One region of the Paenarthrobacter sp. YJN-5 genome, then DNA from elsewhere that is predicted to be linked to it. Evidence: riboswitches for the same ligand, from Rfam matches in the RefSeq annotation. Region 1 holds a riboswitch; each other region holds the start of a gene.

Region 1 (7,357 bases):
CGGCCATGTAAGCGGCGTGCGGGCCACCGAAGAACAGCGGAACGCCGAAGCGCTGCGCGGTTCCGACGGCGATGTCCGCACCCTGTTCGCCCGGGGGCGTGATGAGGGTGAGTGCCAGCAGGTCGGCGGCAACGGTGACCAGTGCACCGCGCTCCTTCGCGGACGCGATCACGGGGGCGTGGTTGAACACCCGGCCCGAGACGCCCGGCTGCTGGAGGACGACGCCGTTGATGTCGCCGTCGGGCAGTCCTGCGGAGAGGTCCGCAACCTCCACCTCGAAGCCGAGCGCTTCAGCGCGGCCCTTCACGATCGCAATGGTCTGCGGGAAGAGGTCGGCGTCCAGGACGGTCTTGCCGTCCTTCGCGGTCTTGTCCTTGTTGGCGCGGCGCATGAGCAGCACGGCCTCGGCAACGGCGGTGGCTTCGTCAAGGAGGGAAGCGTTGGCAATCGGAAGGCCAGTGAGGTCCTGGACCATGGTCTGGAAGTTCAGGAGTGCTTCGAGGCGGCCCTGGGAAATTTCGGGCTGGTACGGAGTGTAGGCGGTGTACCAGGCCGGGGACTCAAGGATGTTGCGGCGGATCACCGGGGGCGTGATGGTGTCGTAGTACCCCTGGCCGATCATCTGGACGGCAGTCTTGTTCTTGGCCGCGAGCTTGCGGAGTTCGGCCAGGACCTGGGTCTCGCTGAGGGCCTTCTGCAGGGTCAGCGGCGAGGACTGGCGGATGGAATCGGGGACCGCAACGTCAACCAGGCCATCAACGGAGTCGTAGCCGATGGCCTTGAGCATGGTGTCGATATCGGCCTGGCGGCGGGCGCCGATATGCCGGTCCGCGAACGCGGTGGGGGAGGATTGAACAGTCAAGAGGAACTCCAGGATTCAGGCGCCCGCTGAGCGCCATGGTGAATACGGGTTCCTCCCCGCTCTGTATTGGACCTGAGAGATTCCGTGGACTTGGTTGCCCACTTGCACCGTCGGTGAGCCCGGTTGCCCGGACTGCTTTCCAGAGTTGCCTCGCCGCGGCGGTACATGGGCCTGAGAGATTCCTGGGGAGGATTTGCTCCTACGGCGCCTGACTGGATGTACCCGGCAGGACTCTCCCGCCGCAGATCAAAAGCGTGTGCGCCACCTCGGTGACACGCTTTACACCATAGCGGGTGATCGCGAAGAAAGGCAAGACGCGCAGGTCAGGGCGGTTGGGAAGTGATAGAGCGTCCGCGGTGGGGCGGCGGGAAGTGATAGAGGATCTCCCGTAGGGCGGCGGGAAGTGATAGAGCGTCCGTCGGGTCCGTTGCTCTATCACTTTCCGGCCCCTTTTTCGGCTTGCTCTATCACTTTCCGGCCCTTTTCCCGGCTTGCTCCAGGGCTTCACAATTCGGAACCGCCCACAAATCCATTTGAGTTAGGTTAGGCACACCTTCTATCTTGCCTTGGTGAGTATTCAGCCGGATTTGGCCGGAGTCGCCTTTGCCTCCCACTTGGCATCGTTTGGAGACCGGCCCGCAGTACACCTCGGAACAGGCACGGTTAGCTACGCCCAACTGGCTTGCCGCGTCCAGGAGATGGCGGCGTCGTTTGGCGGCGTCCGCCGCCTGGTCGCCCTCGAGGCCGACAACACACTGTCCTCGTTGACGGTGTATCTGGCAGCCCTCTCGTCAGGTCATCCGCTGCTCATCCTCCCCTCCGGCGGAGGCCCCGCCGTTGAGACACTACTGGCGGCCTACGAGCCTGACCTCATTGCGCGGTCCGTCGACGGCGGGACAATCCTTGAAGAACGGCACTCCGGGAGCAAGCACGAACTCCATCCCGAACTCGCCCTGCTGCTGAGCACTTCCGGCTCAACCGGATCACCAAAACTGGTCCGCATCTCCGCAGCATCCGTGCAGGCGAATGCGCAGGCCATTGCGCAGTACCTGCATCTCCGCCCGAATGACACGGCGGCCACCACGCTTCCCCTGTCCTACTGCTACGGCATGAGCGTCGTGAACAGCCACCTTCTGGTGGGTGCCTCGATTGCGCTCACGGATCTATCCGTGGTTGACCCGTGCTTCTGGGAGCTGATGCGGTCACGGTGCGTCACGTCTTTTGCCGCGGTTCCGTACACCTTTGACCTGCTCGAACGCGTGGGCTTCGAAAACATGGAGTTGCCCAGCCTCCGCTACATCACTCAGGCGGGCGGACGCCTGGACCCTGCACGCGTGCGCCGTTATGCGCAGCTCGGCCAGGAGCGCGGCTGGGATCTCTTTGTGATGTACGGCCAGACCGAAGCGACAGCACGGATGGCGTACCTTCCCCCGGATGAGGCCGCCGATAACCCCCACGCCATAGGGGTCCCCATTCCCGGGGGATCCTTCCGGCTGGAGCCCGTGCCCGGCCTGGATGAGAGCGAGCTCGTCTACTCCGGGCCGAACGTCATGCTGGGTTACGCCGAGCAGCCATCTGACCTCGCCCGGGGACGGGACATCACCGAGCTCCGCACGGGCGACCTCGCACGCAGGGGGCCGGGAGGCTTGTACCAGATCGTCGGGCGGCGGAGTCGCTTCGTGAAGATCGTGGGGCTGCGCGTTGACCTGGGACGGGTCGAAAAGATCCTGGCCGACTACGGCGTCACGGCAGCAGTTGCCGGGACCGACAGAGGCCTCGTGGCCGCGGTCGAAGGCGAGCATGAACTCTCCATTCTCGCGAAGGCCGTGGCACAGGACCTTGGCATACCCCGGGCGGCGTTGACCCTCTGCTCAGTCGACTCGATTCCACGGCTGGTCAACGGAAAAACGGATTACCCTGCCGTCCTCGCCTTGGCATCGCAGGAGCCGCAAAGAAACCCGTCCGCAAAAGCCTGCGATGACCCCAGGACCATCTTTGCCGATGTTCTTGAGCGGACCGACGTCAAGGAAACGGACACGTTCGTCTCATTGGGCGGCGATTCGCTCTCCTACGTAGCCGCGTCGGTCCGGCTGGAAAGTGCCTTGGGCTACCTTCCCGATGGGTGGCACCTGATGCCGGTGTGCGAACTGACTCCCAAAGAACCGGAAGCGAAGCCAGCAGGGCCCAACAAGGCGGCACGTAACGCGCAGCCGGGGACTGCACCGCAGCGTCGCAGGTTGATTGCGCGCATGGAGACCGGGATCGTCCTGCGGGCAGTGGCCATCTTCTTTATTGTTTCCACCCATGTGGGCCTCTTCGACTGGGAAGGGACGGCCCACGTCCTGATAGCGGTGGCTGGATACAACTTTGCCCGGTTCCAGCTGTCGGGCCCGCGCCGGGAACGGCTCAAGCGGCAACTGAAGGCGGTGGCACGGATCGCCCTGCCCAGCATGGCGGTGATCGGCGTGGCCTTCGCCATCACGGACGACTACGGTTGGCACAACATTTTCCTGCTCAATACGTTGGTGGGTCCCCAGGGCTGGACCGACATGTCGCGCTTCTGGTTCATTGAGATCCTGGTGCACATCCTCGTGGGCCTGGCGGCGCTGCTGGCCATCCCCGCCCTGGACAGGGCACAGCGCAGGTGGCCGTGGCTGCTTCCACTCAGCCTCGCAGCGATTGACCTGCTCCAACGCTTCGATGTGATCGAACTCCCCTACCCCGGGCAGGGGCCCGTACTGTGGCTCTTCGCCTTCGGCTGGGCCGCCGCTTTGTCCAAGACGTGGTGGCAACGCTCGGCCATGACCCTCGTGGCGCTGCTGACCATTCCGGGATCGTTCTCCAGCGAACCCCGCAGCGCTACGGTCCTGGTGGGGTTCCTCATCCTGCTCTGGATAACCACCCTGCCTGTGCCTCGCGGCCTTCACCGGATCACTGCGCTGCTGGCCACGTCTTCCATGTACATCTACGTGACGCATTGGCTTGTTTATCCACTGTTCGCCGAGGCCAGCCTCGGCCTGGCAGTTGCGGCATCGCTGGCCGGTGGCATCGCCTATTGGGCGTTTGCCACGAGGGCCATGGGTGCCGCCGAAAGGTGGCTTGGCCGCCGTCGGCCTTCACGTGCCTCCACCGCGGAGGCCGTCGCGTGACATCGCCCTGATACTTGCGGGTGGTATTTTGTTCTCTGCTTTGAGCGATGAGCACCGACTGATCAGAGGACATGACATGTTTAAGGGTTTCAAGGACTTCATACTCCGCGGCAACGTGATCGAGCTGGCGATCGCCGTCGTTATTGGCAGCGCCTTCACCGCACTGGTAGGCGCGTTCACCAACAACATCATCAACCCGGTGATCGCAGCAGCCGGCGGCGTCAACGCCGATGGCCTGGGCTTCCGGATCTGGCCGGACAATGAGGCTACGTTCGTGAACCTGGGGGCCGTCCTGACCGCCTTGGTGACGTTCCTGATCACCGCCGCCGTGGTCTATTTCATCTTCGTAGCGCCCATGAACAAGATCAATTCCATGGTCAAGGACCGACTGTCCACCGAAGAGCCCGAAGAGGAACCGCTGCCGGCCGACACCGCCCTGCTGGCCGAGATCCGCGACCTTCTTAAGGAAGCAAACGGCCGCGGGAACCGCGACCTGGACAGCGACGCCGTCCGCTAAAAACACAGCACGACGGCGGCCGGGCAGCTGGCATACCCTGGTCGGGTTAAGCCCAACTCACCAGAAGCGTCGGTATCCCAAGCAGCCGCAGCAGCCAATTACCAGCCTCACCGAAAACCCGGTGAACCTACCAAGGTTCGCCGGGTTTTCGCATTTCGGAAGCGGAGTCGCAGCGATCGATAGCCACTGAGCCTTTCGGCGCAGAAACCATCGGTCACAATGTGTTCGCAGTGCTTGTATACCAAAACCCTTGACAGTGCCGCGCATCACACCTACTTTTGATTTTGGGATCCCAAAACGGGATCCCAAAAGATCCATCACCGGCTGCGGGCACGTTCCACCGACGAGCAGGCACCGCAACAGTTGCCGCCGGTAAGGGTCACGCTGCGGCGGTATCCCGCTCCGGCCACCCCAAAGACATTCCCATCCCGTCGACTCCTACTGAAGGAGAAGCTGTGTCTACCGAAAACGCCCAACTGGCAACCCAGGACACCGAGCAAAAACCCGGCAAGAACGGTGTGCAGCGACGCACGAACGTCCGCTGGAAGCTCTTCATCCTCTTGTTGCTCCTGGTGGCGGTCAATTACATCGACCGTGGTTCCATCTCCGTTGCTCTCCCCATCATCCAAAAAGAATTCAACCTCGCCCCTGAACTCGTTGGCCTGCTGCTCTCCGCGTTCTTCTGGACTTACGCCCTCATGCAGATTCCCGTCGGCTGGCTGATCGATAAATTCGGCCCCCGCAAGGTTGTCACCGCATCATGCGTGGGCTGGGGTGCGGCCACCGCTGCTTCCGGTTTCGCCGGCGGCTTCCTCAGCATGTTCATCGCACGTTTGGGCATCGGCGTCACCGAGGCAGGCGTCATGCCTGCCGGCGGCAAGCTTAACGCCATCTGGATGCACAAGAAGGAACGTGGCCGCGGCGCCACCATCCTCGACGCCGGTGCACCCCTCGGCGCCGGTCTTGGCGGCATCCTCATCACCTGGCTGATCGCCTCCACCGGCAGCTGGCGGATGTCCTTCATCATCGCCGGCGCAGCCACAGTCCTCATGGGCCTGGCCGTCTGGTGGTACATCCGTGACAACCCCCGCCAGCACAAGGGCGTGAACGATGCCGAAGCCAGCTACATCGAGGAATCCCACGCCGAGGAAGACGCCGAGGCCGCCCGTGAAGGGGCACAGGGCAAGCGCGCCCTCCTGCCTTACCTGAAGTTCCGTTCCTTCTGGGCCATGTGCTTCGGCTGGCTCGGCTTCAACGGAGTGTTCTACGGCCTGCTGACGTGGGGTCCGCTGTACCTGGCACAGGCAAAGGGCTTTGACCTGAAGACCATCGGCTGGTCCACGTTCGTGATCTTCGGCGCCGGCTTCGTCGGCGAGATCCTCGGCGGCGCCATCGCGGACAAGTGGCGGGCCTCCGGCGCTTCGGCCAACAAAGTCATGCGGACCCTGCTGGGTATCTCCAGCCTCGTCGTAGTCGGCGGCCTGGTTGGCGTGACGATCGTCCCGGACCCGATCACCGCCGTCGTCCTCCTCTCCGCAGTCCTGTTCTTCCTCCGCTGGGTAGGCCTCTTCTGGTCCATCCCGTCCATCCTTGGCGGCCGTACCAACGCCGGCGTGCTGGGTGGAGCGATGAACTTCAGCGGCAACATTGCCGGGTTCGTCACGCCGATTGTGGTAGGCCTGATTGTCGGGGCCACCGGCTCCTACACCTGGGCACTGCTGTACTTCGTTGGATCCGCTGTGGTCATGGGCATCTCCGTCCTGGCCCTCGATTACAACAAGCGGCTCCCGGTCTGACTCGCACTCACCGGGCCGGCCGGAGGGTCCTGAACCACCCAATGGCCGGGCACCGCCGGGACCGGGCGCATTGCCTTACACATCACGAAATGGAGCTCACATGCTGACCGCAGAAGACACGAACAACACGGACCGTCCCCTCCGGGAATCCGTGCGTGACACGCTCCGTTCCAGGATTTTCGAAGGGCATTATGCGCCCGGTACCCGGCTGGTGGAGCGGGACCTCGCTGCCGAGTTCAACGTTTCCCGGCTCCCCATCCGCGAGGCGCTCCGGATGCTCCGTCAAGAAGGCCTGATCCGCGACCGTGCTGGGCGCGGTTCGGAGGTCAGCGGCTTGAGCGCCAAGGACGTGGAAGACCTCTTCGACGTCCGGCAGTCACTCGAAGTCCTCGCCTGCCGGCTGGCCGCCAAGCGCGCCACCGCAGAAGACCTCCGCCACCTCGAGAGCCTCCTCGACCAAGCCGAAAAGTTCCTCGCGAAAGGCTCCATCCTGGAAGCCCACCGCGCCAACAGCGAATTCCACGATGCCATCACCCGCATCGCCAACAACGACTTTCTCCGCTCCGCACTGGAACCCCTCCAAGGCCGCATGCACTGGCTGTTCCGCCACGTCAGCGACCTGCCCGAACTCATCCGCGAGCACCGCGAACTCTACGCAGCCATCGCCAGCGGCGACCCTGACCGCGCGGCCCACCAGTCGGCGTCGCACGTCAGCAAGTACCGCGACCAGTTCCCGGAGGAAACCGGCGCGGGCGTGCCCGAACCCAGAAAACTAAGAAAGAAACCATGAAACTCCTGGTCATCAACCCCAACATCAGCGACGACGTCACGGCGCTCATCGAGGCAGAAGCCCTGCGTTCAGCCGGCGAGGGTACCAAGCTGGTAGTCCGGACCGCCGGGCACGGCGTCGAGTACATCGAGACGCGCTTTGAATCCCTGATTGCCGCCGGCGCGGTTGCAGAGCTGATTGCCGAATACACGCACGACGACGGCACTTCAGCTTCGGACGCAGGCGCAGGTTCCGCCATTGACG
Region 2 (7,357 bases), 1.1 Mb from region 1:
GTGAGCATGTTGCCCACCAGCAGCCCGCCGTTGGAGCCGCCCACGCACCCCAGGCGTTTCCGGCTGGTGACTCCGCGCGAGATCAGGTCCTGCGCAACCGCTGCGAAGTCCTCGTAAGCGCGGTGCCGGTTTTCCCGGAGGGCTGCGTGGTGCCAGGACGGTCCGTATTCGCCTCCGCCGCGGATGTTGGCCACCACGTAGACCCCGCCGCGGACGTGGGCGTCCTCCCCGGTGGTGCGGCGTTCAAGCCATGCCCGGCCGATCGTTCCGCTGTAGGCAGGGGTGCGGGAGACTTCGAACCCGCCGTAGCCGGAGAGCTGCGTGGGGTTCTGACCGTCCAGGACCAGGTCTTTGGAAGCGACCTGGAAGTAAGGGATGCGGGTGCCGTCGGCCGAAACAGCGAAGTGCTGTTGGACCTCGTACCCGGCTTCGTTGAAGAACGACGGCGAGCGCTTCACCTCTTCGTGGTGGCTTCCGGCAGGTCCGAGTGAGCCGCGCGTGAGGGTCGTGGGAGTAGTGAAACCTGTGGCCACCAACCAGTAGTCGTTTCCGGCGCCGGATTCGTCCTCGTCGTCCACTGCATAGGCGTTGACGTCATGGAGCGGGGGACAGGCGTCCAGGGTGCTCCAGGCCCAGGAACCGGACTCGTCAGGTTTTGAGGGGTCCAGCACCCGGATCTCGGAGGAGACGTCCCGCAGCAGGTTCAGCAGCAGGTAGTCCCTGGTCCAGCTCCAGGACTGCAGGGACGTGTGGGCCTCGGGCGTGAACAGCACCACCACGTCGCGTGTGCCGGCCAGCCACTCTTCAAGGCCTGCCGCGAGGAGGGAGCCGGCGGGGTATTGGACGCCCGCCACGGACCAGTCGTGCCGTGGACGGAACATCAGCCATTCGCGGTGCGCGCTGATGTTGACGTCTGTGGGGACGTCGATGTCCGTCCAGGCGCCGTCACGGAGCAGCGACGTCCGCTGGTTGTAGAAGTCGATGTAGTCCACGGCGAAAGTGCGCTCAAAGCCTGGCGTGGAGTCGTGGGCGACCATGGCCAGCATGTGGTCTTCGGGGATCTCGAAGATCTGTTCCGCTGATGCCAGGGATTCGCCGCGGCGCAGCTTCACCGCGGTTCGGGCGTAGGAGGAGGATGTTGCGGCTAGTCCGTCGGCGGTGCTGGAGACCAGGAGAGTGTCTGCATCGAGCCAGCTGACATGGCCCTTCGCGGTGGGTAGGTCAAAGCCACCGTCGGCCGGGTCCACAAACGTCCTGGTGGCGAGGTCGAATTCGCGGTACCGGTTGGCGTCGCCGCCGTCGGGGGAAAGGGAAACCATGGCGAGCCGGTAGTCGGAACCGTCGGACGGGCGAAGGAAACCGGCCCCGTGGAACACCCACTCGATACCTTCGGAGGCTGCCAAGGCGTCCATATCCAGCAGCACGTCCCAGTCCGGGGAGTCGGAGAGGTAGCTTTCCCACGTGGTGCGGCGCCACAGGCCTTTGGGGTGCTCCCGGTCCTTCCAGAAGTTGTAGTAGAAGTCCCCGCGCTTGTTCACCATGGCGATGCGGTCGGTGGAGTCGAGGACTTCCAGGATGCCAGCTTCCACCGCCGCGTAGCCGGCATCTTCCAGGAGTTCCTCGGTGCGTGCGTTCTGTTCCCGAACCCAAGCCAGCTGTTCTTCGCCGTGGATGTCCTCGAGCCAAACGAACTCATCCGTTGGCTCCGGTGCGACTGCGGCATGGCGCGGCCCTGACTTTTCGCGTTCTTCGGGCAGGGGCGTCTGATCAGCTGCTGTGGTGGTCATCGCCCCATCCAAGCAACACAGGTGAAAGGGAAGCAAGTCATGCAGAAGTTAAGCTTGAGCGTGGCTACTTCCCAAACCAACCGTGTTGCCCTTGTCGGGGCTGGTCCGAGGGGTACCAGCGTGCTTGAGCGGTTGCTCGCGAACCGGGCAGCGGCCGGGAACACCGGAAGCAAGCTCCACATTCACGTCATCGATCCCTATCCGGCGGGTTCCGGACACGTGTGGCAGCCTGAGCAGTCGCGGCTGTACCTGATGAACACGCAGTCGTTCTATCCCACCCTGATTCCCCAGGAGCCGGAGCTTGCCCCGCCCCTGGCGGGCGGTTCGTTCGACGAATGGCGCGTGACCCGGCGTCGTGATGGCCAGGGACTCAACGATGCCGAAAAGGCCGAGTTGTCCGCGCTGGAGTCCGACAACTTCCCGAGCCGCGCCCTGTACGGGCGCTACCTGCAGCAGACGCTGGCTGAGTTGCTCCAGCGGGTGCCCGACGGCGTGGACGTCACCTTCCATGAAACGTCGGCGCTGGCGGCCCGCCCGGCAGGTAAGGCGTTCGACGTCGAACTGGCCGACGGCGGTACCCTCACCGTCGACTCTGTGGTGCTCGCCCTTGGCCACATCAAAGCCCGCCTGAACCCCGAGCAACGCTCCTTCCAGGTGGCCGCCGAAGAACATGGACTGCTGTACTTCCCTCCGGCGCCTCCGGCCGACGTGGACTGGTCCGCAGTGCCGGACAACGAACCCGTGCTGGTCCGGGGAATGGGGTTGAACTTCTTCGACGTCATGGGGCAGCTGACCGAGGGCCGCGGCGGCAAATTCGTGGACGCCGTCGCCCCGGGTACCGGCGCACTGGAGTACCGTGCTTCCGGGCGCGAACCGAGGATCATCGCAGCGTCCAGGCGAGGCACCCCGTACCGGGCCAAGGCCGGGCTGTCCGGCTACTACGCCACGAGCATCACCCTCCGCTACCTGACTGAAGCCGCCGTCGACCGCTTCCGGGCTGCGGGGATCCAGCCCGGCTTCGACCATGATCTGTGGCCGCTCCTGCACCGGGACGCGTTGTGGGCGTACTACGCAACGTTGGCACGGTCCCAACCGGCCGCGATCCGGGACTCGGCCCAATTCCTGGCCGACCTGGAGGACGCGTTGCAGCCGCATGCGCACTCAACGGGGAACTGGGAAACCGAAGTGGGCGCGCTGGTCGAGAAACACGTGGTGGCTTCGCGCCGGCTGAACCTCCGGGCGCTCGCCGCCCCGTTGGCGGGCCGGACCTTCGCGTCCCGCCGCGAGTTGGACAAGGCCATCACCGATTACCTGGATGATGATGCCCTGCGTTCGGAGCTCGGCGAAGCCGATCCTGTGAAGATGGCGATCGGCGCGCTCCATACGGGCCGCGCGATCCTTAAGACCGTGGTGGCGGACGGTGGAATCACGGATGAGTCGTGGGTGGCGGAGCTGCGCGGCTGGTTCGAATCCTTCGTCGAGGGACTGGCCAGCGGGCCTCCCGCACTTCGTTCGGAGCAGCTGGCCGCCTTGGCGCGTGCCGGCGTCGTGAGTTTCGTGGGACCGGACCCGAAATTCAGCGTGGACCGCAACGCCAAGGTCTTCCGCGCCTTTTCGCCCTGGGTGCGGGATGCGCCCGTGCAGGCGAGGACCCTGATTGAAGCGATGTCGCCCGCCAACCGGGTGGGTATCAACGTCTCCCCGTTGCTGGAACAGCTCATGGAGGACGGCCTGGTGCGAACCAAGATCATGATGAGCGTCGAAGGGACACCGGTGCAGACCACCGGCCTGGATGTGGAACCACATCCTTACCGGCCCGTGGCCGCGAACGGCTCGGTAACCGAGGGTTTGTACGTGCTGGGCCTTCAGCTGTCGGCAACCCAGTGGGGGACCGCCATCGCCGCTGAGGCGAAACCGGCAACCGGCCAAGCCTACACCAGCGGACAGCGGACGCTGCGCGACGCCGACGAGATCGCGCGGAGCATCCTGGGGCTTTAATCCCTTTTATGACGACCGTGGATGCCGGGCGTTTGCAGCGGGTGCCCGCCCTTCGCTAGTGTGTGATCTGCGTCACCGACTGGTGATGCGCGCTAGTGATCCGCGGCGGGAGAGTCCTGCCGGTACATCCCGTCAGGCGCCGTAGGAGCAAACCCTCCCCAGGAATCTCTCAGGCACCCTGTACCGCCGCGGCGAGGCAACTCTGGAAAGAAGCACGGTTCCCACCGGGCTCACCGAAGGTGCAAGCGTTCCTGCCTGCAGGGACGCGGAAACTCTCAGGTCAATGACAGAGCGGGGAGGAACCCGAATCATCGTGGCATTCCGGTGCCGCCTGAACAATGGAGTTCCTCATGACGATTCAGCGCCCGCCAACAGACAACAACCATGAGCCCCACCTCGAACGGCAACTCAGCAACCGCCACATCCAACTGATCGCCATTGGCGGTGCCATCGGAACCGGCCTGTTCATGGGCTCCGGGAAAACCATCTCCGCCGCCGGGCCCTCCGTCATTTTCGTTTACATGATCATCGGCTTCATGCTGTTCTTCGTCATGCGGGCCATGGGCGAGTTGCTGTTGAGCAACCTGAACTACAAGTCCTTCAGCGACTTCGCCGCAGACCTTCTGGGTCCGTGGGCGGGATTCTTCACTGGATGGACGTATTGGTTCTGCTGGGTTATCACGGGCATCGCGGACGTCATAGCGATAGCCGGCTACTCGGAAGAACTGTGGCCGGGCTTGCCCCTCTGGATTCCAGGACTCATCACGATCGGCATCCTCCTGCTCTTGAACCTGGCAACCGTGAAGGCCTTCGGCGAGACGGAATTCTGGTTCGCCCTCATCAAGATCGTGGCCATTGCGGCGCTCATCATCGTGGGCCTGTTCATGATCTTCAGTGGCTTCCAGTCCGATGCGGGCCCGGCCAGCTTCACCAACCTCTGGTCCCATGGAGGCTTCTTCCCCAACGAATTCATGGGGTTCGTGGCCGGTTTCCAGATCGCAGTCTTCGCGTTCGTGGGTATTGAACTGGTAGGAACCACCGCTGCCGAAGCGAAAGATCCGGAGAAAAACCTTCCCAAGGCCATCAACTCCATTCCCATCCGTGTGCTGCTCTTCTACGTAGGCGCCCTCATCATCCTGATGTCCGTTACTCCGTGGACGCAGTTCGCGGCCGGCCACAGCCCTTTCATCGCCATGTTCTCGCTTGCCGGGCTTGGGGCCGCAGCCACGATCGTCAACCTCGTGGTGTTGAGCTCGGCGATGTCCTCCGCGAACTCCGGAATCTACTCCACGTCCCGCATGGTTTACGGCTTGGCGCAGGAAGGCGACGCACCTGCAGTCTTCAGTGCGCTCTCCGGACGCAAAGTACCCCGCAACGCACTGTTCCTTTCCTGCGTCCTGCTGCTCTCCGGCGTCGTCCTCATGTACGCCGGCCAGGACGTTGGCAAGGCCTTCGACATGGTCACCACGGTGTCGGCCGTGTGCTTCGTGTTCGTCTGGTCGATCATCCTGGCGAGCTACCTCGCCTTCCGGAAGCGTCGTCCGCAACTGCACGATGGCTCCGCGTTCAAGATGCCCGGCGGTGTTGTGATGGTTTGGGTGGTCTTCGCGTTCTTCGGGTTCATCATGTGGGCATTGACCACGCAGCCGGACACCCTCATAGCGCTGCTTGTCACGCCGGTGTGGTTCGTGGCGTTGGGCATCGCGTGGGCCATCCTGCGGCGTCGGCCGGCCCACGTGGCCCGGTTCGAAGCGTTCCGCGCGAGCCTGCAAGAGGACGCCGGGCGGCTTCCCGAGCCTGAACCCGCACGCAAGTAGGAAGCAAAAAGCCAGGCCCCGCGACCACACGGACGCGGGGCCTGGCCCCTTCACTGCCAACGGGGGTTTGTCAGCCCCTCAGGCACCTCTGATATTCCAACCACGCGATGGCGTAGCGGAGCCAGCCCGCAATGTCGTACCACTTGGATGGTTTGACCGGTGCCGTGCATTGCGGCGAATTCGGAACGCTCTCCGCCACCGTGACCAGGACCTTGACGGTGGTGCCGGTTTCGACGGCGGTGAGCACCAGCGTCGCGGTACCGGCTGCTGCTGTGGCGGGTACCGTGACGTTGACGTTCGCGGCACCGGAGGTCACCGGAACATCGCCCAGCTCCACGGTGGTGCCTGCGGCATCGACGAACGAGGCTTTGAGGGTCTTGTTCGCCGGGCTGCCGATGGACGTCAGGTCCAGCTTGGAAACGGCCAGGCTCAGGGCATCTCCGGCCGTGACGTCGCCGGCCGTGGTGTTGGCGACCGCCACGGAACGGCGCGCGAAGTCCGGCGATACCGGGTTGTGCGCCTGGAGGTACTTGATCCACGCATCCCGGTCCACCAAACCGGTGTCCTTGGTGTTGCTGCCTTCCAGGAAGACGCGGAAGTTGTCACCGCCGGTGGCAAGGAAGCTGAAGGTACCGATCCTGTACTGCTGGGCCGGATCGATCGGCGTACCGTCCACCCGGATCCCGGTGACGCGCTCACCTGCCGGGCGGGCGGCGTCGTAGGTGTAGTTGACGTTCTTGGACAACCCCAACTGCTGGTACGGGCGGCTCGGAACCGTTCCGTCGGGGTTGGTCTGCCACTGCTGTTCCAGGAGCGTCTTGAATTGTGCGCCAGTAAGGGACGTCGTCCAGAGATTGTTGACGAACGGCAGCACCGCGTTCGCCTCGGCATAGGTGATGGTTCCGTCCGGGGCGTAGTACAGCTCGTTGCGGAGCCCGCCGGGATTCACGACGCCGATCTCCGCCGCACCCAGTTCCGGCGCCTTGAGCGTGTCCACCAGTGAGTCCGCCACGAGGTTGCCCAACGTGGACTCGCTCGCGCGGTCGTCCCGCTTGGGGGCGCCGCCTTCGGGGTCCGGCGTGAACGCCGTGGTGATATCAGCGGTCACTGCCCCTACCGGCTGGTTGCCGATCTCTTTGGCATCAGCCAGGGCCTTGTCCACGATCGTTTTTACGGCTGCCACCCGGGGGTAGGCGGCAACGAGGCTTTCGGGAGTATCGGTGGTGCGCTCCACGATCGAGGCCTTGTAGCCCGTCACCGACGTGGAGGCCACGTCCACGGTCAAGGTCACGGTTCCCACGTTCTCCCCGTAGTTGCCGGTCTGGATGATCGGCCGGGTCTTTCCGGTGGCTTGCCCGTCGGCGTCCCGCACCGGGGCGTCCCAGGCATATTCCTTGTGGGTGTGGCCGGTGAAGATTGCCGCGACGTCGGGCGTGGTTTGGTTCACGAGTTTCGCGAACGGTCCTCCGGCGGCAACTTCCTCCTCCAACGTGGCGCCGTCGGGCGTTCCGGACGCTGCGCCGTCGTGGTTTTCGACGATGATCAGGTCAGCGGCGCCCTCAGCCTTGATCTTCGCCGCAACCCGGTTGATGGCATCCACCGGATCACCGAACTCCAGGTCGGCGATGCCCGCCGGAGTCACCAGGGAAGGAACCTCCGGGGTGACGGTGCCGATCACTGCCACCCGCAGGCCGTTGAGTTCCAGCACCTTGTACTCGGGCAGGACGGGAGTGGTGGTGCCTTTTTGGTAGACGT
Region 3 (7,357 bases), on a different replicon from region 1:
GCTGCACGTTGGCGTACTCGGCACCGAACAGGGACTTGATGCGGTCGATCGCGAGCTGCTCGATCACGTCAACGTGCTCGCAGCCTCCGTAGTAGCGCTTACCCGGGTAGCCTTCGGCGTACTTGTTCGTCAGCACCGAACCCTGTGCCTGCATCACGGCTACGGCGGTGTGGTTCTCGGACGCGATCATCTCCAGGCCACCGCGCTGGCGGCCGAGTTCGTCGTCGATCTTTGCCGCGATCTCAGGATCCAGCGCACCCAGGTCAGCGTCCAGCGACGGCGACACTACCTGCTCGAATTCAGTCACTGCTGCGGGGTTCACAGTTCGCCTCCGTTGGCTGCGGCGTATTCCTCGGCCGTCATCAGGGGGCCTTCGGAGGTGGCGGCTACCTTGAACAGCCAGCCGGCGCCGTAGGGGTCATTGTTGATGAGGGCGGGATCGTCGACGACGGCGTCGTTGATCTCGGTCACTTCACCGGTCACGGGCGAGTACAGATCCGACACGGACTTGGTGGACTCCACCTCCCCGCACGTCTCCCCCGCGGTCACGGTGGAACCGACCTCGGGAAGGTCAACATAAACGATGTCACCCAGGGCGTCGGCGGCCACAGCGGAGATCCCAATCCCCACAGTTCCGCCTCCGTCGACGGCAACCCATTCATGCTCAGCCGAGTACTTCAGTTCGGCAACAACTTTGCTCATTTCAGAATCCTTTTCTCGTGACTACTTGGAACGCTTGTAGAACGGGAGTTGAACCACCTCGAAGGGTTCGGCTTTGCCGCGGAGGTCCACCTCAACGGTTGTGCCCGGCTCGGAATGTTCGACGTCGACATACGCCAACGCCACCGGGTAACCGAGCGTGGGGCTTGGCTGGCCGGAGGTGACCTCGCCGATCAGGGAACCGTCTTTGAGGACCGGGTAGTGGCCGCGGGCTGCGCGACGGCCGGTTCCTTTGAGGCCCACGAGCTTCTGCCCGATCGTGGACCCGACACCCGCAGCCTTGATCGCAGCCAGGGCTTCCTTGCCTACGAAGTCGCCGTCCTTGGCCAGGGACACCACAGCTCCAAGGCCGGCCGCGTAGGGGTTGACGTGGATGGAGAGTTCATTGCCGTAGAGGGGCATGCCGGCTTCGAGGCGCAGCGAGTCGCGGGCTGCGAGGCCGGCCGGGATGAGTCCGTGGCCTTCGCCGGCTTCGAGCAGCGCCTCCCAGAGTGAAGGGGCGTCCTGATTGGGAACGTAGATCTCAAAGCCGTCCTCGCCTGTGTACCCGGTGCGGGCCACCAGCAAGTCATCACCGGCGATCGTGACCTTAGCCGCTGCGTAATACTTGAGCTCCGTCACAAGGGAGTGCTGCCCGGCAGGGACAACGTTCAGCAGGACTGCTTCAGCGTTCGGGCCCTGGACCGCGACCAGGGAAATCTCGGCAGAAGCATTGCTGACCGAGACATCGAAACCTGAAGCTCGTCCCAGCAAGGCTGCCGCTACAACCGAAGCGTTGCCCGCATTGGGGACCACAAGGTACGTGTCGCTCCCCACCGGAGCCGGGCGGCGGTAGGAAATGAGGTCGTCGATGATGCCGCCGTCGGTGTTGCAGATCAGCGAGTACTTGGCTTTGCCAACCGTGATCGCTGACAGCTTGCCCACCAGCGCGTAGTCCAGGAAGGCAGCCGCATCAGGTCCCTCAACCCACACCTCACCCATGTGGGAGAGATCGAACAACCCGGCGGACCGGCGGACTGCGTGGTGCTCGGCGAGTTCGGATTCGTACTTGAGGGGCATTTGCCAGCCGCCGAAGTCCGTGAAGGAAGCTCCGGCCTTTTTGTGCTGCTCGTACAGAGCGGTGTAGTTCTCAGACATGTGGGGATCCTTTAGTTCTCAAACGCTTCAAGTGGCGGGCAGGAGCACACGAGGTTGCGGTCACCTGCGGCACCATCAATGCGGCCCACCGGCGGGAAGTACTTGTCCTGCTTCAGGCTCGGCACCGGGAAGGCGGCCTGCTCGCGCGGGTAGTCGCGGTCCCAGTCGGAACTCACGACGGCGGCTGCCGTGTGCGGTGCGTTGCGAAGCGGGGAATCCTCCACGGAGAAGTCGCCCGCGGCAACCTGCTCGATCTCGGCACGGATGGTGATCATGGCTTCGATGAAACGGTCGATCTCGGCCAGGTCCTCGGACTCCGTCGGTTCCACCATCAATGTGCCCGCAACCGGGAACGCCAGCGTCGGGGCATGGAAGCCGAAGTCGATGAGGCGCTTGGCCACATCCTCAGCCGTCACACCCGTACGGGCCGTCAGTTCGCGGAGGTCCAGGATGCACTCGTGCGCAACGAGTCCGCCTTCACCCGTGTACAGAATCGGGAAGTGCTCATCCAGACGTGAAGCAACGTAGTTCGCTGCCAGCAGCGCCGACTTGGTGGCTTCGGTCAGGCCTTCGCCGCCCATGAGCTTCACGTAGGCCCAGGAAATGGGCAGCACGCCAGCGGAACCGAAGCGGGAGGCCGAGATGGCCACGCCACCCTCGGAGGAAGTGCTGTTCGCATCGCCCGGCATGAACGGGGCCAGGTGTGCCTTCGCAGCAACGGGACCAACACCCGGTCCGCCGCCGCCGTGCGGGATGCAGAACGTCTTGTGCAGGTTCAGGTGGGACACGTCGCCACCGAACTTGCCCGGCTGGGCCAAACCGACCAGTGCGTTGAGGTTGGCACCGTCGACGTACACCTGGCCGCCGGCCTCATGCACGGCTTCGCAGACCTCGCGGACGTCGGCGTCGTACACACCGTGCGTGGACGGGTAGGTGATCATGATGGCCGAGAGCACGTCCCGGTTGGCTTCGATCTTTGCCTTCAGGTCCGCGTGGTCGATGGTGCCATCGGGAGCCGTGGCAACAACCACGACCTTCATGCCGGCCAGGACAGCAGACGCGGCGTTGGTGCCGTGCGCCGAGGCCGGGATCAGGCACACGTTGCGCTGATCATCGCCGCGGGACAAGTGGTAGCCGCGGATCGCGAGCAGGCCTGCTAGCTCGCCCTGGGAACCGGCGTTCGGCTGGATGGAGACTTGGTCGTAGCCGGTGATCTCGGTCAGGTCGGCTTCCAAACCGGCGATCAGCTCACGCCACCCTGCGGTCTGGGAATCCGGAGCGAACGGGTGGATCGAAGCGAACTCCGGCCAGGAAATGGCTTCCATCTCCGCCGTCGCGTTCAGCTTCATGGTGCACGAACCCAGCGGGATCATGGTGCGGTCCAGTGCAAGGTCCCGGTCCGACAACTTGCGGATGTAGCGCAGCAACTGGGTCTCGGAACGATGCGTGTTGAACACCGGATGCTGCAGGAAATCAGAAGTCCGGACTAAGCCTTCGTCCAATGAGAATCCGTCAGTTGTGTCGATGAAGGGTGCCCCGTGGGCCATGACTATGGCAAACGCGGCCATGACCGCTGCCAGTGTGTCCCGGGTGGTCTTTTCATCGACGGCAACCCCGACGTGATCAGGTCCGATTAAGCGCAGGTTGATGTCCTTTGCTGCCGCAGCAGCAACAACTTGGGTGGCTCGGCCGGGGACGCGGACGGTGAGGGTGTCGAAGAAGCTTCGGTGGACTACTTCGATTCCAGCAAGCGTGAGAGTAGCGGCCAAAGTGCGTGCGTGGCCGTGGACTGTTTCGGCGATTGCTTTGAGGCCCTCGGGGCCGTGGTAGACGGCGTACATCGATGCAACGATCGCGAGCAATGCCTGCGCCGTGCAGATGTTGGACGTCGCCTTTTCCCGGCGGATGTGCTGCTCGCGGGTCTGCAGGGCGAGCCGGTAAGCGGGCACGCCGGCGTTGTCCTTGGACACTCCCACGATGCGCCCCGGAAGCGTGCGTTCCATGCCGGTCCGAACAGCCATGTAGGCGGCGTGCGGCCCGCCGAAGAACAGCGGGACACCGAAACGCTGGGCGGTTCCGACGGCGATATCCGCACCTTGTTCACCGGGAGGGGTGATGAGTGTCAGCGCCAGCAGATCGGCAGCAACGGTGACCAGGGCACCGCGTTCCTTCGCCTCTGCGATCACGGCGGAGTGATCGAAGACCCGGCCTGAAACACCGGGCTGCTGCAGGACGATACCGTTGATGTCGCCGTCGGGCAATCCGGCAGAGAGGTCCGCAACAAGAACCTCGAAGCCAAGTGCTTCGGCGCGGCCCTTCACGATCGCGATGGTCTGCGGGAGGAGGTCGGCGTCCAGGACGGTCTTGCCGTCCTTGGCCGACTTGTCCTTGTTGGCGCGGCGCATCAGCAGCACAGCTTCGGCCACGGCGGTGGCTTCGTCCAGCAGCGAAGCGTTGGCGATCGGCAGGCCAGTCAGGTCCTGGACCATGGTCTGGAAGTTCAGCAGTGCTTCGAGGCGGCCCTGCGAAATCTCGGGCTGGTACGGAGTGTAGGCGGTGTACCAGGCCGGGGATTCAAGAATGTTCCGGCGGATGACCGGCGGCGTGACGGTGTCGAAGTAACCCTGGCCGATCATCTGCACGGCGGTCTTGTTCTTGGAGGCGAGCTTGCGGAGCTCGGCAAGGACCTCCACCTCGCTCAACGCTTTCTGCAGCGTGAGCGGTGAGGACTGGCGGATGGAATCGGGGACGGCAACGTCAACCAGGCCGTCGACAGAGTCGTAGCCGATGGCTTTGAGCATGGTGTCCACGTCGGCCTGGCGGCGGGCGCCGATGTGCCGGTCCGCGAACGCGGTTGGGGAGGATTTAACAGTCAAGAGGAACTCCATGATTCAGGCGCCCGCTGAGCGCCACGATGAATGTGGGTTCCTCCCCGCTCTGTATTGGACCTGAGAGATTCCGTGGACTGTGTTCCACTTGCACCGTCGGTGAGCCCGGTTGCCCGGACTGCTTTCCAGAGTTGCCTCGCCGCGGCGGTACATGGGCCTGAGAGATTCCTGGGGAGGATTTGCTCCTACGGCGCCTGACTGGATGTACCGGCAGGTCTCTCCCGCCACGGTTCAAAAGGCTATGAAATTTGGTGATTCGGCTCACAACATACTATGGGGCTGTCAAATCGCGCAAGTACGCGCCCAGTCCCGCCAGTGTGCTCGCGAAATCCTGGTGTGGCTCAGTTAAGGGATGCTCGCGTAAGTAATGGCCAGGTCCGCAGGGTTTGGAGTACGCCTGGGCCGGCAGCGAAGCGGACAAGCCGTGGACGAGAGTCCCCGGCACGTGAAGTTTACACATTCGGGTGCTGCTATTACCGCCCCGCCTAAGGCCTCGGGCGTCTGTTCGGGAGGCCATGCGGGAAGTCTCTGCCCGCCGGTTCCGTGATAAGACTCAGAAAATCAAATTGTGACTGTTGACACACTGGTGCGCAGAATCCATTATTGATCCTACTTGCGATCCTTTAGATCTTTAAATGTGAGATGCAAGTGAGGCGAAGCTCAAGGTCCAACATCCCAACCCGATTGCCAGCTACTAACCGCACCCGCAGGCTCCCTGAGGTCTTGCGCCAAACCGGACGTCAAATGTGCTTAGGAGGTTACCGACGCATCCCCATAGTGGGCGATGCGGGATGTTCGACGAAGCCCTGTCAGCAAAGTAGTGCCCCGTAGAGTGGTGTAACGATCCCGGCCAGTAAACGTCAGCGTGGCCACCGGGATCTTCCTTCGAGGAAACTCTCACATCCCACTCGAAAGGCGTCACACCGATGACCACTCCCTCTATTGTCGACCCTGCCACCGTCCTCACCAACGCGCTGGGCGACGCATCACCGGATCTGATGCGCACCCTGCTGCAAACCATGATCAACACCCTCCTCTCAGCCGAAGCAGATGCGATCTGCGGCGCCGAGTACGGGAAGCCCTCTGCTGACCGAGTGAATTCCCGCAACGGATACCGCACCCGTGAACTCGATACGCGTGTCGGAACCATAGACGTCGCGATCCCGAAGCTCCGCTCCGGCACGTACTTCCCCGAGTGGCTCCTCGAACGTCGCAAACGCTCAGAAGCGGCGATGATCACCGTCGTCGCTGACGCCTACCTCGCTGGCGTCTCAACGAGGCGGATGGACAAACTCGTGAAGACCCTTGGCATCCATTCCCTGTCGAAGTCGCAGGTCTCCCGAATGGCCGCCGATATGGACGAGCATGTGCGTGAGTTTCGCACGAGGCCGTTAGGTGAGGCCGGCCCGTTCACGTTCGTCGCGTGCGACGCACTCACGATGAAAGTGCGTGAGGGCGGGCGGGTGATCAACACCATGGTGCTCGTCGCGACCGGGGTGAACGCTGACGGGCATCGGGAAGTCCTGGGCATGCAAGTGGCGACCGCGGAGACCACGATGGCGTGGAACGGGTTCTTCGCAGACCTTGTCGCGCGCGGCCTCACCGGGGTGAAACTCATCACCTCTGACGCGCACGCTGGCCTCGTTGAAGCGATGCGCGCGAACTTCCCTGGGACGTCGTGGCAACGGTGTCGCACGCACTACGCTGCGAACCTGATGTCAGTGACCCCGAAGAGCATGTGGCCGGCGGTGAAAGCGATGCTGCATTCCGTGTACGACCAACCCGACCAGAAAAGTGTTGAGGCCCAATTCGACCGGCTCCTGGACTACGTCGAGGACAAACTCCCCGAAGTGCACGACCACCTCGATGCTGCCCGGGCTGACATTCTCGCGTTCACCACGTTCCCGAAAGATGTGTGGCAGCAGATCTGGTCGAATAACCCGAACGAGCGCCTGAACCGTGAGATCCGCCGCAGGACCGATGTGGTGGGGATCTTCCCGAACCGGGCCGCGATCACCCGCCTCGTCGGGGCCGTTCTTGCGGAGCAGTCTGACGAATGGGCCGAGGGTCGTCGTTACCTCGGTCTTGACGTTCTCGCGAGGTGCCGCCTCACGCTCGTGGGTACCGACACTATCGGCCAGCACCATGAGCTCCCCGAGCTCGGGGCCGCAGCATGAGCGCCCCCACTCCTGGGCTGTACTCCGACACCGTGAGTGAGCTCGTCGCGAGCATCTGCAATCACAACGAAAACTAGCCCCCACATCCTTGAAGGATCACGAAACGGTTACACCACTCCACGGGACTTGACCGTCAGCAAGCCACCATAGGATCAGTTCACGGCTGGATCTTGGAACGGGCGCTGGCGCACTTCGAGCCAGCCAGATCCAAAGTCGTTCCACCGTTCAAGTACGGCAGAGCTCTCGGCGCGAGATACCCGGTCACCCGTTACGAGTAGCCCAACCGCATTCGCTCTCACGAGTGGAACAGGGCGGACGTGATGGGCTTCGGATGCGCTGGCACAAGCACTCCTTGTCCGACGTGGCTCCGCCTGCATGCAGGTTGAAACATGACAACTCCAACCTTTGTTCAATCACCACTTTCTCGTTCTACGC
Region 4 (7,357 bases), 1.2 Mb from region 1:
GTTGTCCCGCCCGTCCGCACCAGGGATGCCATGGATCTGCCGCCCTCCACCTATGCCATCCGCATCGCCGGTGTCGAGGCCGGAAGGGGAGTGGCGCCGTCGGGCAAACTCCTGGCCCTGGGCGAGTTCCTGGACGCCCTCCCGGGTACGGCCACCGTGGAACCAGTCTTCGGTTTAAACGGCAAATGGGTGCCCACGGAAATGCGCCACAGCGCAGAAATGACAGGCGCCACGGTGATCGACAGGGTGTCTGTCCTGGTGACGCATTTGTCCTCGGTCATCACCGCCAACGCAGCAAGGCTCCTCACTCGCGAAGACGTTCGCGTCCTCACCGAGGGAGTCCGCAAGCAGAGCCCTTCCGCAGTGGAGGAGCTCACTCCCGGGTTGCTGACGCTCGCAGAGATCCAACGCGTCCTTGAGGGCCTCCTCGAGGAGCAGGTCCCCATCAACGACCTGCCGCGCATCTACGAGGCACTGTCCTTGCGGGCGAAGGTATCTACGGACCCGGAAGCCCTTATTGAATCGGCGCGGCAAGCTCTGGGGCCTGTCCTGGCCAACAAGTATTTGGACGGCGACGTTCTTCCGGTGGTGATGATCGATCCCCTGCTGGAGCAGTCGATGCTTGAGGACATGCGCCCGGGCGAGGGCGGTACACAGATCGTGATGGGTCAAGCCAAGCTCGATTCTGTGCTCTCCTCACTTAAATCCGCGGTAGAGGGAGCCGCGGCCACGGGACGTCAAGCGGTCCTCGTTTGCGCCCCCGCCCTGCGACCCGCGATTCGACGGCTGGTGGCCGCTCCCGACGGCGGTGTCCCCGTCTTGTCGTACCGCGAAGTGACATCGGCCAACATACGCATAGAAACAGTGGGGGTGGTTCGCCATGCCGAAGCGCTACAAGCTTAGGGGAGCGTCCCTCGACGCTATCCGCGAGAAGGCGCTGACGCAGTATGGTCCGCAGGCCCGGATTGTGGCTGCCGAGAAGGTTATCAATCCAGGCATCGTGGGCCTGTTCGCAGCTGCCCGGTTTGAAGCGACGGTAGAGGTGGGCCAAGCGGCTGGCATTGCCCCAGCGGCCCTGGCATCCGGTCCTGCCGCTCCACCCGCCTCAACCGGCAAGACCGCCGCGAACCCGGTTGCCGGCCACGATTTGCAGGGCCCTGCCATTGCCGCACTGCTGGAGCGGGCCGACGCAGCGGAACGGGAGATGCACCGGCCCGATCCCGTTTCGACGGCCTCACCCGATTTCGCCGGGCTGCTGCAACAACTGGGCAAGGAACTTGAGGCGGCTCCGGCTGTGCACCCGCCGCTTGAGCCGCCACTACCGCCGTCGGACGCTTCGAACGAAAAGGTTCCTGCACCGCTGGAAGGCAACGGCAACGTGATCCTCCTTTTGGGCCTCGGTGACGACGCCTTGGGACCGGCCCTCGAAATGTCGATCGCCGCCGGGGGCTCCGACGTCCGTACCGCCGGAGAGCTGACAGCGTTCGGCCACCTGCATGTGTCAGGCCGTCAAAGCGCGATGGCTGCGCGCGCCCAGGCAGTACTGACCGGCCAGAACGTGGTGGTCGCCTACGGGCTGGGTAAGGCATCAGACATTCAGGAGCAGGCGCACGCCATCGCCGGCCTGTCCGCCGACCAGGTCTGGGTGGTGGCCGACGCACGCCGGAAAGCCGGGGACACGGCCGCGTGGGTGCGTGCCCTGCAAACACTGCTCTCAACGGAACCGGTTGGCGTCTCCGCACTGGCCGTCATCGGTGCCTCGGAAACTGCCAGCCCGGAAACCGTGGACGGGCTGGGTATCCCGGTGGGCTGGGTGGATGGCAAACCGGCACGAAGGACCTCGCTCGGAAAGGTACATTGAAAGCATGCTGGTACTGACGCGCAAACCGGGCGAGAAGATCATGATTGGTGACGATATTGTCATTACCGTCATGGAGGGCCGCGGTGACGGGGTGCGGATCGGAATTGAAGCCCCTCGGGGTGTTTCCATCCAGCGCAGCGAAGTAGTTGAGGCGATCGCCGCCGCAAACCTCGCAGCCGCCCAAGCCGGCCCCGACGCCGAGGAACTCCTGGCGAACCTCCGCCCGCCGGCCCCCACCAACAACTGATCCTCTTTCACATCCCGTCGGGTTTTCGCCAGGTCCTCTTTCACATCCCGTCAGGTGGTGCCGAGGAAATCACGCAAAGAGGGGAGTGCGGCGCTGGTCACCGCCGCACGCGCACGTTGAACGTTGACGTCCAGGGTCATTATGGTGAGATCGTCCGGCTCAGCGTCCGCGGGTTCCGGTTCCTGCTCGAGCGCGGAGAGGTTATCAGCTGCCACGGCATCTATGGATTCCAAGAGAATAACCAATGCGCGGTGGTGTTCTTTCAATAGATCAGGCCAAATTCCGGCCGGCGCCATGCCTGCCAGTGAAGGCAACGAAGTCTGATCCGGCACTTTCCATTCCGCGGCCAGGGCAGCCGCTTCCACGCCGCGGGCCAATGACTCGAAGCGTAGGCTTTCCACCACTTTTTCGAGCTCGGACGCGGTGTATTCGAGGCGGTGCCAGTTGCCTGCCCGCAGATGCAGGAGTTGCGTTTCGAGGAGGAAAAGCAAGAAATCGAGTTGCCTTCTCTCCCGCCACAACGTTGCCGATAGCTCGTCCGCCCCCACGGTTCCTCAATCCTTATTTGCCCGGCGGAAAGCAGGTTTCAGCAGGGTTTTGAATTTCTTGTGTCGAGCGTACACGTTTAGGGGTTTGCAGGTGGTATGTTCACTGAACACGTACCTGAAACAAAGTCCCACTACGGCGCTGTGATTGGTCTCCAAGCGCCGTCCGGAATGCGGATCCAGGGCATGGCAAACTCAATATTCCGGTCTCATGGGGGGACTATCTTTTGAATCGCGAACAGCGCAACGAGCTGGTGTTGCAACACCTCCCGCTCGTTGGTTACTTGGTCTCTGACCTTTGTGCGCGCGCATCTCATTTGTCGCGCGATGATTTTGCCTCGGTTGGTTCCCTCGCCCTCATCAGTTCGGCAGATTCCTTTGACCCGGACCTGGGTGTTCCTTTCGGGGCTTTCGCACGCCGTCGAATCATTGGGGCTTTCGCGGACGAAATGCGCGCGGGAGACTGGGCTACCCGTTCGGCCCGCAAGCGCATCAAGGAAACCCTCGCCGTCCAGGAAACCCTTACGGGTGTGCTGGGACGCGGTCCGAGCGTTGCTGAGATGGCCTCTGCCCTTGGCGTCGAGCGCAGCCACGTCGAGGCGGCCTTGGCCGATGCAGCCAGAACCCTGACGTCGCTGGATGAGGTCGTGGTGGATACCGTGGCTTCGGTAGCTCCGTCACCGGAGAACTCCGTGCTCGCCGACGAGCGCATCAAGTACCTCCGGGCCGCCGTCGATGCCTTGCCTGAGAAGATGCGGTTCGTCGTCAGGGAGATCTACTTGGCAGGCCGTTCGGTCAAAGACCTCGCAGAGGAACTGGGCTCCACCCACGCGGCAGTTTCGCAGCAGCGGGCCGAAGGCATCCGGCTTTTGCGCGACGGCCTGGCCGCCCACTATTCAGATAACCCGGACCGGGCATTTGAACCTGAGTCCCGCATCACCGCCCGGCGTCGGAACGATTACCTTTCCGCCCTCGCCACGGCCACTACCGGCGGAATCACCCGGAGCCTGGGATTGGGTTCAACGCTCAACCAAGCCGTATAGAAAGCACAGGACTACTGCGCCCTCGGCACCCGGCGAAGTACGACGGCGGCAAGCACTGCCGCTCCGGCCATCAGTACCAGCCCGATCGCCGCGGTGACGTGCACTCCGGATTCGAAGGCCACCCCTGCGGCCGCAGTCAGTGCCTCGGACAAGGGCGCGGGCAGTGCGGCCGCCGCATCAACCGCTCCGGCCAAGGTTTCCCCTGACTGGCCCGCAGCGGCAGCGGATACTCCGTCCGGTATCACCAGGTTGTGCTGGTAGGACGCGGTCAGGATGGAGCCCAGGACGGCGGTGCCCAGGAGCGATCCCAGTTCGTAGCCTGTTTCCGAGATGGCGGATGCCGCGCCGGACTTGTCCGCCGGGACCGAGCCCAGGATGAGGTCGTTGGAGATGGTCTCCGCAGCTCCCACGCCGACTGCCAACACCGTCAATGCTGAGAGCAGGAACACCGGGCCGCTTCCGTGATCGCCCACGACAACCACCAGGTACCCCACTGCATTGAGTACCAGGCCGCCCGCCACCACAAAGCCGGGGCGGATCCGCTTCACCAGCGGCACCACTACCAGCCCTGCCACGATGGTGGCCAAGAGGGCCGGGATCATGGCAATACCCGCCTCCATGGGCGACTGGCCTTCGATGAGTTGCAGGTGCTGGGCGAAGAAGTAGATGAACCCGGTCATGGAGAACAGGGACAGCGCGTTGGCGACGATGGCCGTGCTGAACACTTTGTTGCTGAAGAGGCGCACGTCCAGCAGGGGGCTGGCCAACTGCTGCTGCCGCCGCACGAAGAGCACGCCCAGTACCGCGCCGAAGAGCATGAAGAAAGCAGCGGTTGGCCCGAAGCCGTGCACGGCGAATTCCTTGATGCCGTAGACGAGCGGAGCCATGGTGAGGACGGACAGGACGATGCTTGGTACGTCCACGCGGCCAGGGTTGGCGTCCTTCGACTCCGGAATGAGGATCCTGCAGAACGCAAGCAGGGGCAGGAGCAGGAACGTTGCCACCAGGAAGACAGCTCCCCACCAGAAGTGCTCCACGAGCCAGCCGCCAAAGATGGGGCCGAGGGCTGCGCCGCCCGAGAACCCGGCTGCCCAGACGGCGATGGCGAGGCGGCGCCGGTTCGGGTCGGTGAAGATGTTCCTGATCAGGGACAGTGTTGAGGGCATCAGCATGGCGCCGAAGACTCCAAGGGCTGCGCGGCCGGCTATCAGCCATTCAGCCGAGGGCGCGAACGCCGTAGCAGCCGACACCGCAGCGAAGCCTGTGCTGCCGGCCAGAAGCAGCCGCCGTCGTCCTATCCTGTCGCCGAGGTTGCCCATGGATACCAGCAATGCAGCCAGGACCAGCGGGTACGCGTCAAGGATCCACAGAAGCTGGATGCCCCCGACTTCCAATGAGCGGGCGATCTCCGGCAGAGCGAAGGTGAGGGCGGTGTTGTCCACGGCCACCAGGAGAACCGGAAACATGAGCAGGGCAAGGGCCGTCCAGTCGCGCCATCCTGCCGTCCTGCCGGGGAGGGGACGGGTGGAAGTGCGGGGAGCTTTGGTTGCGGACGACGAAAACATGAACATTACTGTACCGTCCAGACGGTATAGTTTCAAAGGAGCTCAACACGCCTGTTTAGGGAATGATGGACACATGCCGCGAAAACCAGTTGCCAAGGATGCCGTCCTGGATGCCTTCGAGGCGCTCCTGATCGAGGTGGGGGAGCGGGCAGCAACGCTCGACGCCGTCGCGAAGCGCGCCGGAGTCTCCAAGGGAGGGCTCCTCTATCACTTCCCCAACAAGGAGGCCCTCATCAGCGCTTTGCTGGAACGCCTCGACCGCTTGGCGGAGGAAGACACCGAACAAATGATCGCGGCCCCGGACGGCGCAGCTGCGTACTTCATCCGGTCTTCGGTGTGGGCCGGTACGCCCATGGACCGGGCCTTCGTGGCGACCACCCGCTTGGCCGAGGTAGCCCACGAGGAGACGCGGAGGAGGTTTGCCGCCATCCAACAACGCTGGCTGGACGTGCTCGCCGAGGACGTTGGGCCGGAAGTCGCCAAAGCCGTCAGCTACATGGGCGACGGACTCTATTTCAACGCCATGTTCGAAGGCGGGCAGGCCGGTGGCAGTGCCGGGCGGGAGGCCGACGTCGGGATCCTGCTCGAGGTTCTGGAGCGACTGCGGAAGTAGCGCTCCGCCTATTTGCCGCGACGCCGGGCACGTAGGACAATTAACAATTGTGGTGCGCCTTGCAGCGGGCCGCGAACAACTGCATAAGCCTATGATCTGCGGCGGGAGAGTCCTGCAAAGCACGTGACGCAGGCGCCGTAGGAGCAAATCCTCCCCAGGAATCTCTCAGGCCCACGCACCGCCGCGGCTAGGCAACTCTGGAAAGCAGCAGGCAATCCGCCGTCAGCGGTGACGATTGTTGTGTTCACCGACGGTGCAAGCGGCGTTGCGAAGGCAACCCGCGGAAACTCTCAGGTCCAATACAGAGCGGGGAGGAACCCGAGCCACTGCGGCGTACCCAAGCGCCGCCCAACTAATGGAGTTCCTTCGTGACGGTTAGTTCAGCCTCCACCGCCTTCGTCGATCGGCACATCGGTGCCCGCCGCCAGGCCGACATCGGCACCATGCTCAGGTCAGTCGGTTACGACTCCGTGGATTCCCTCGTGGACACCGCGGTTCCCAACGACATCCGCCAGGACGTTGCCCTGACGCTGCAGAACGCGCTGAGCGAGGTGGAGGTCCTTGCTGAACTCCGCAAGCTTGCTTCCAAGAACAAGACTGCTGTCCAGATGATCGGCCAGGGCTACTACGACACCATCACGCCGCCGGTTATCCGCCGCAACATTCTTGAGTCGCCGGCCTGGTACACCGCCTACACGCCCTACCAGCCGGAAATTTCCCAGGGCCGCCTCGAAGCGCTGCTGAACTTCCAGACCATGGTGCAGGACCTCGTTGGCCTTCCGATCGCCAATGCTTCGCTCCTTGACGAAGCCACCGCTGTTGCCGAGGCCGTGCTGATGATGCGCCGCGCCAACAAGGACAAGACGGCGAGGGACGGCAAGACCGTCCTGGACGCAGACTGCCTGCCGCAGACCACTGCGATCGTGAAGGGCCGCGCTGAGGCGCTCGGCTTCGAGGTGGAGGTTGCGGACCTCTCCGCGGGACTGCCCGACGGCGACATCAACGGCGTCGTCCTCCAGCAGCCGGGCGTTTCGGGCCGGGTTTTCGACCACTCCGCCGTCATCGCCGAGGCGAAAGAGCGGGGCGCGCTGGTGACGGTTGCTGCCGACCTTCTTTCCCTCACGCTCATCACCCCTCCGGGTGAACAGGGTGCGGACATCGCCGTCGGCTCCGCCCAGCGACTGGGTGTTCCGCTGTTCTTCGGCGGCCCGCACGCCGCTTACATGGCAGTCCAGAAGGGGCTGGAGCGTTCCATGCCCGGCCGTCTGGTGGGCGTTTCCAAGGACGACGCAGGTGTCCCCGCCTACCGCTTGGCGCTGCAGACCCGCGAGCAGCACATCCGCCGCGAAAAGGCCACGTCCAACATCTGCACGGCGCAGGCTCTCCTGGCCATCGTCGCCTCAATGTATGCCGTTTACCACGGCCCCGAAGGCCTGAAGGCCATCGCCGAGACCGCCCACCACCACGCGCGCACCCTTGCGGC

Evidence for each region. Region 1 has a riboswitch for glycine ahead of gcvP (aminomethyl-transferring glycine dehydrogenase). Riboswitches for the same ligand answer to the same signal wherever they lie in the genome.
Region 2: it holds a riboswitch for glycine, as region 1 does, so the genes downstream of both, cycA (D-serine/D-alanine/glycine transporter) here and gcvP (aminomethyl-transferring glycine dehydrogenase) in region 1, are expected to answer to the same signal.
Region 3: it holds a riboswitch for glycine, as region 1 does, so the genes downstream of both, gcvP (aminomethyl-transferring glycine dehydrogenase) here and gcvP (aminomethyl-transferring glycine dehydrogenase) in region 1, are expected to answer to the same signal.
Region 4: it holds a riboswitch for glycine, as region 1 does, so the genes downstream of both, gcvP (aminomethyl-transferring glycine dehydrogenase) here and gcvP (aminomethyl-transferring glycine dehydrogenase) in region 1, are expected to answer to the same signal.

What each region holds. Positions count from the first base shown of each region.
Region 1 covers NZ_CP053544.1:294,128-301,484, reverse strand. Annotated here, with positions in the region: gene gcvP (aminomethyl-transferring glycine dehydrogenase) at 1-862, opposite strand, end outside; glycine riboswitch at 1,012-1,111, opposite strand; gene HMI59_RS01400 (AMP-binding protein) at 1,432-4,011, shown strand; gene mscL (large conductance mechanosensitive channel protein MscL) at 4,088-4,528, shown strand; gene HMI59_RS01390 (MFS transporter) at 4,984-6,324, shown strand; gene HMI59_RS01385 (GntR family transcriptional regulator) at 6,425-7,114, shown strand; gene HMI59_RS01380 (aspartate/glutamate racemase family protein) at 7,111-7,357, shown strand, end outside.
Region 2 covers NZ_CP053544.1:3,768,457-3,775,813, reverse strand. Annotated here, with positions in the region: gene HMI59_RS17455 (prolyl oligopeptidase family protein) at 1-1,787, opposite strand, end outside; gene HMI59_RS17450 (FAD/NAD(P)-binding domain-containing protein) at 1,848-3,785, shown strand; glycine riboswitch at 3,882-3,981, shown strand; gene cycA (D-serine/D-alanine/glycine transporter) at 4,136-5,602, shown strand; gene HMI59_RS17440 (ExeM/NucH family extracellular endonuclease) at 5,673-7,357, opposite strand, start outside.
Region 3 covers NZ_CP053546.1:165,367-172,723, reverse strand. Annotated here, with positions in the region: gene glyA (serine hydroxymethyltransferase) at 1-322, opposite strand, end outside; gene gcvH (glycine cleavage system protein GcvH) at 319-702, opposite strand; gene gcvT (glycine cleavage system aminomethyltransferase GcvT) at 724-1,857, opposite strand; gene gcvP (aminomethyl-transferring glycine dehydrogenase) at 1,869-4,733, opposite strand; glycine riboswitch at 4,881-4,979, opposite strand; gene HMI59_RS24730 (IS256 family transposase) at 5,672-6,922, shown strand.
Region 4 covers NZ_CP053544.1:3,617,516-3,624,872, reverse strand. Annotated here, with positions in the region: gene HMI59_RS16765 (flagellar biosynthesis protein FlhA) at 1-903, shown strand, start outside; gene HMI59_RS16760 (hypothetical protein) at 881-1,861, shown strand; gene csrA (carbon storage regulator CsrA) at 1,866-2,108, shown strand; gene HMI59_RS16750 (flagellar protein FlgN) at 2,159-2,656, opposite strand; gene HMI59_RS16745 (sigma-70 family RNA polymerase sigma factor) at 2,881-3,696, shown strand; gene HMI59_RS16740 (MFS transporter) at 3,708-5,261, opposite strand; gene HMI59_RS16735 (TetR/AcrR family transcriptional regulator) at 5,335-5,874, shown strand; glycine riboswitch at 5,967-6,065, shown strand; gene gcvP (aminomethyl-transferring glycine dehydrogenase) at 6,243-7,357, shown strand, end outside.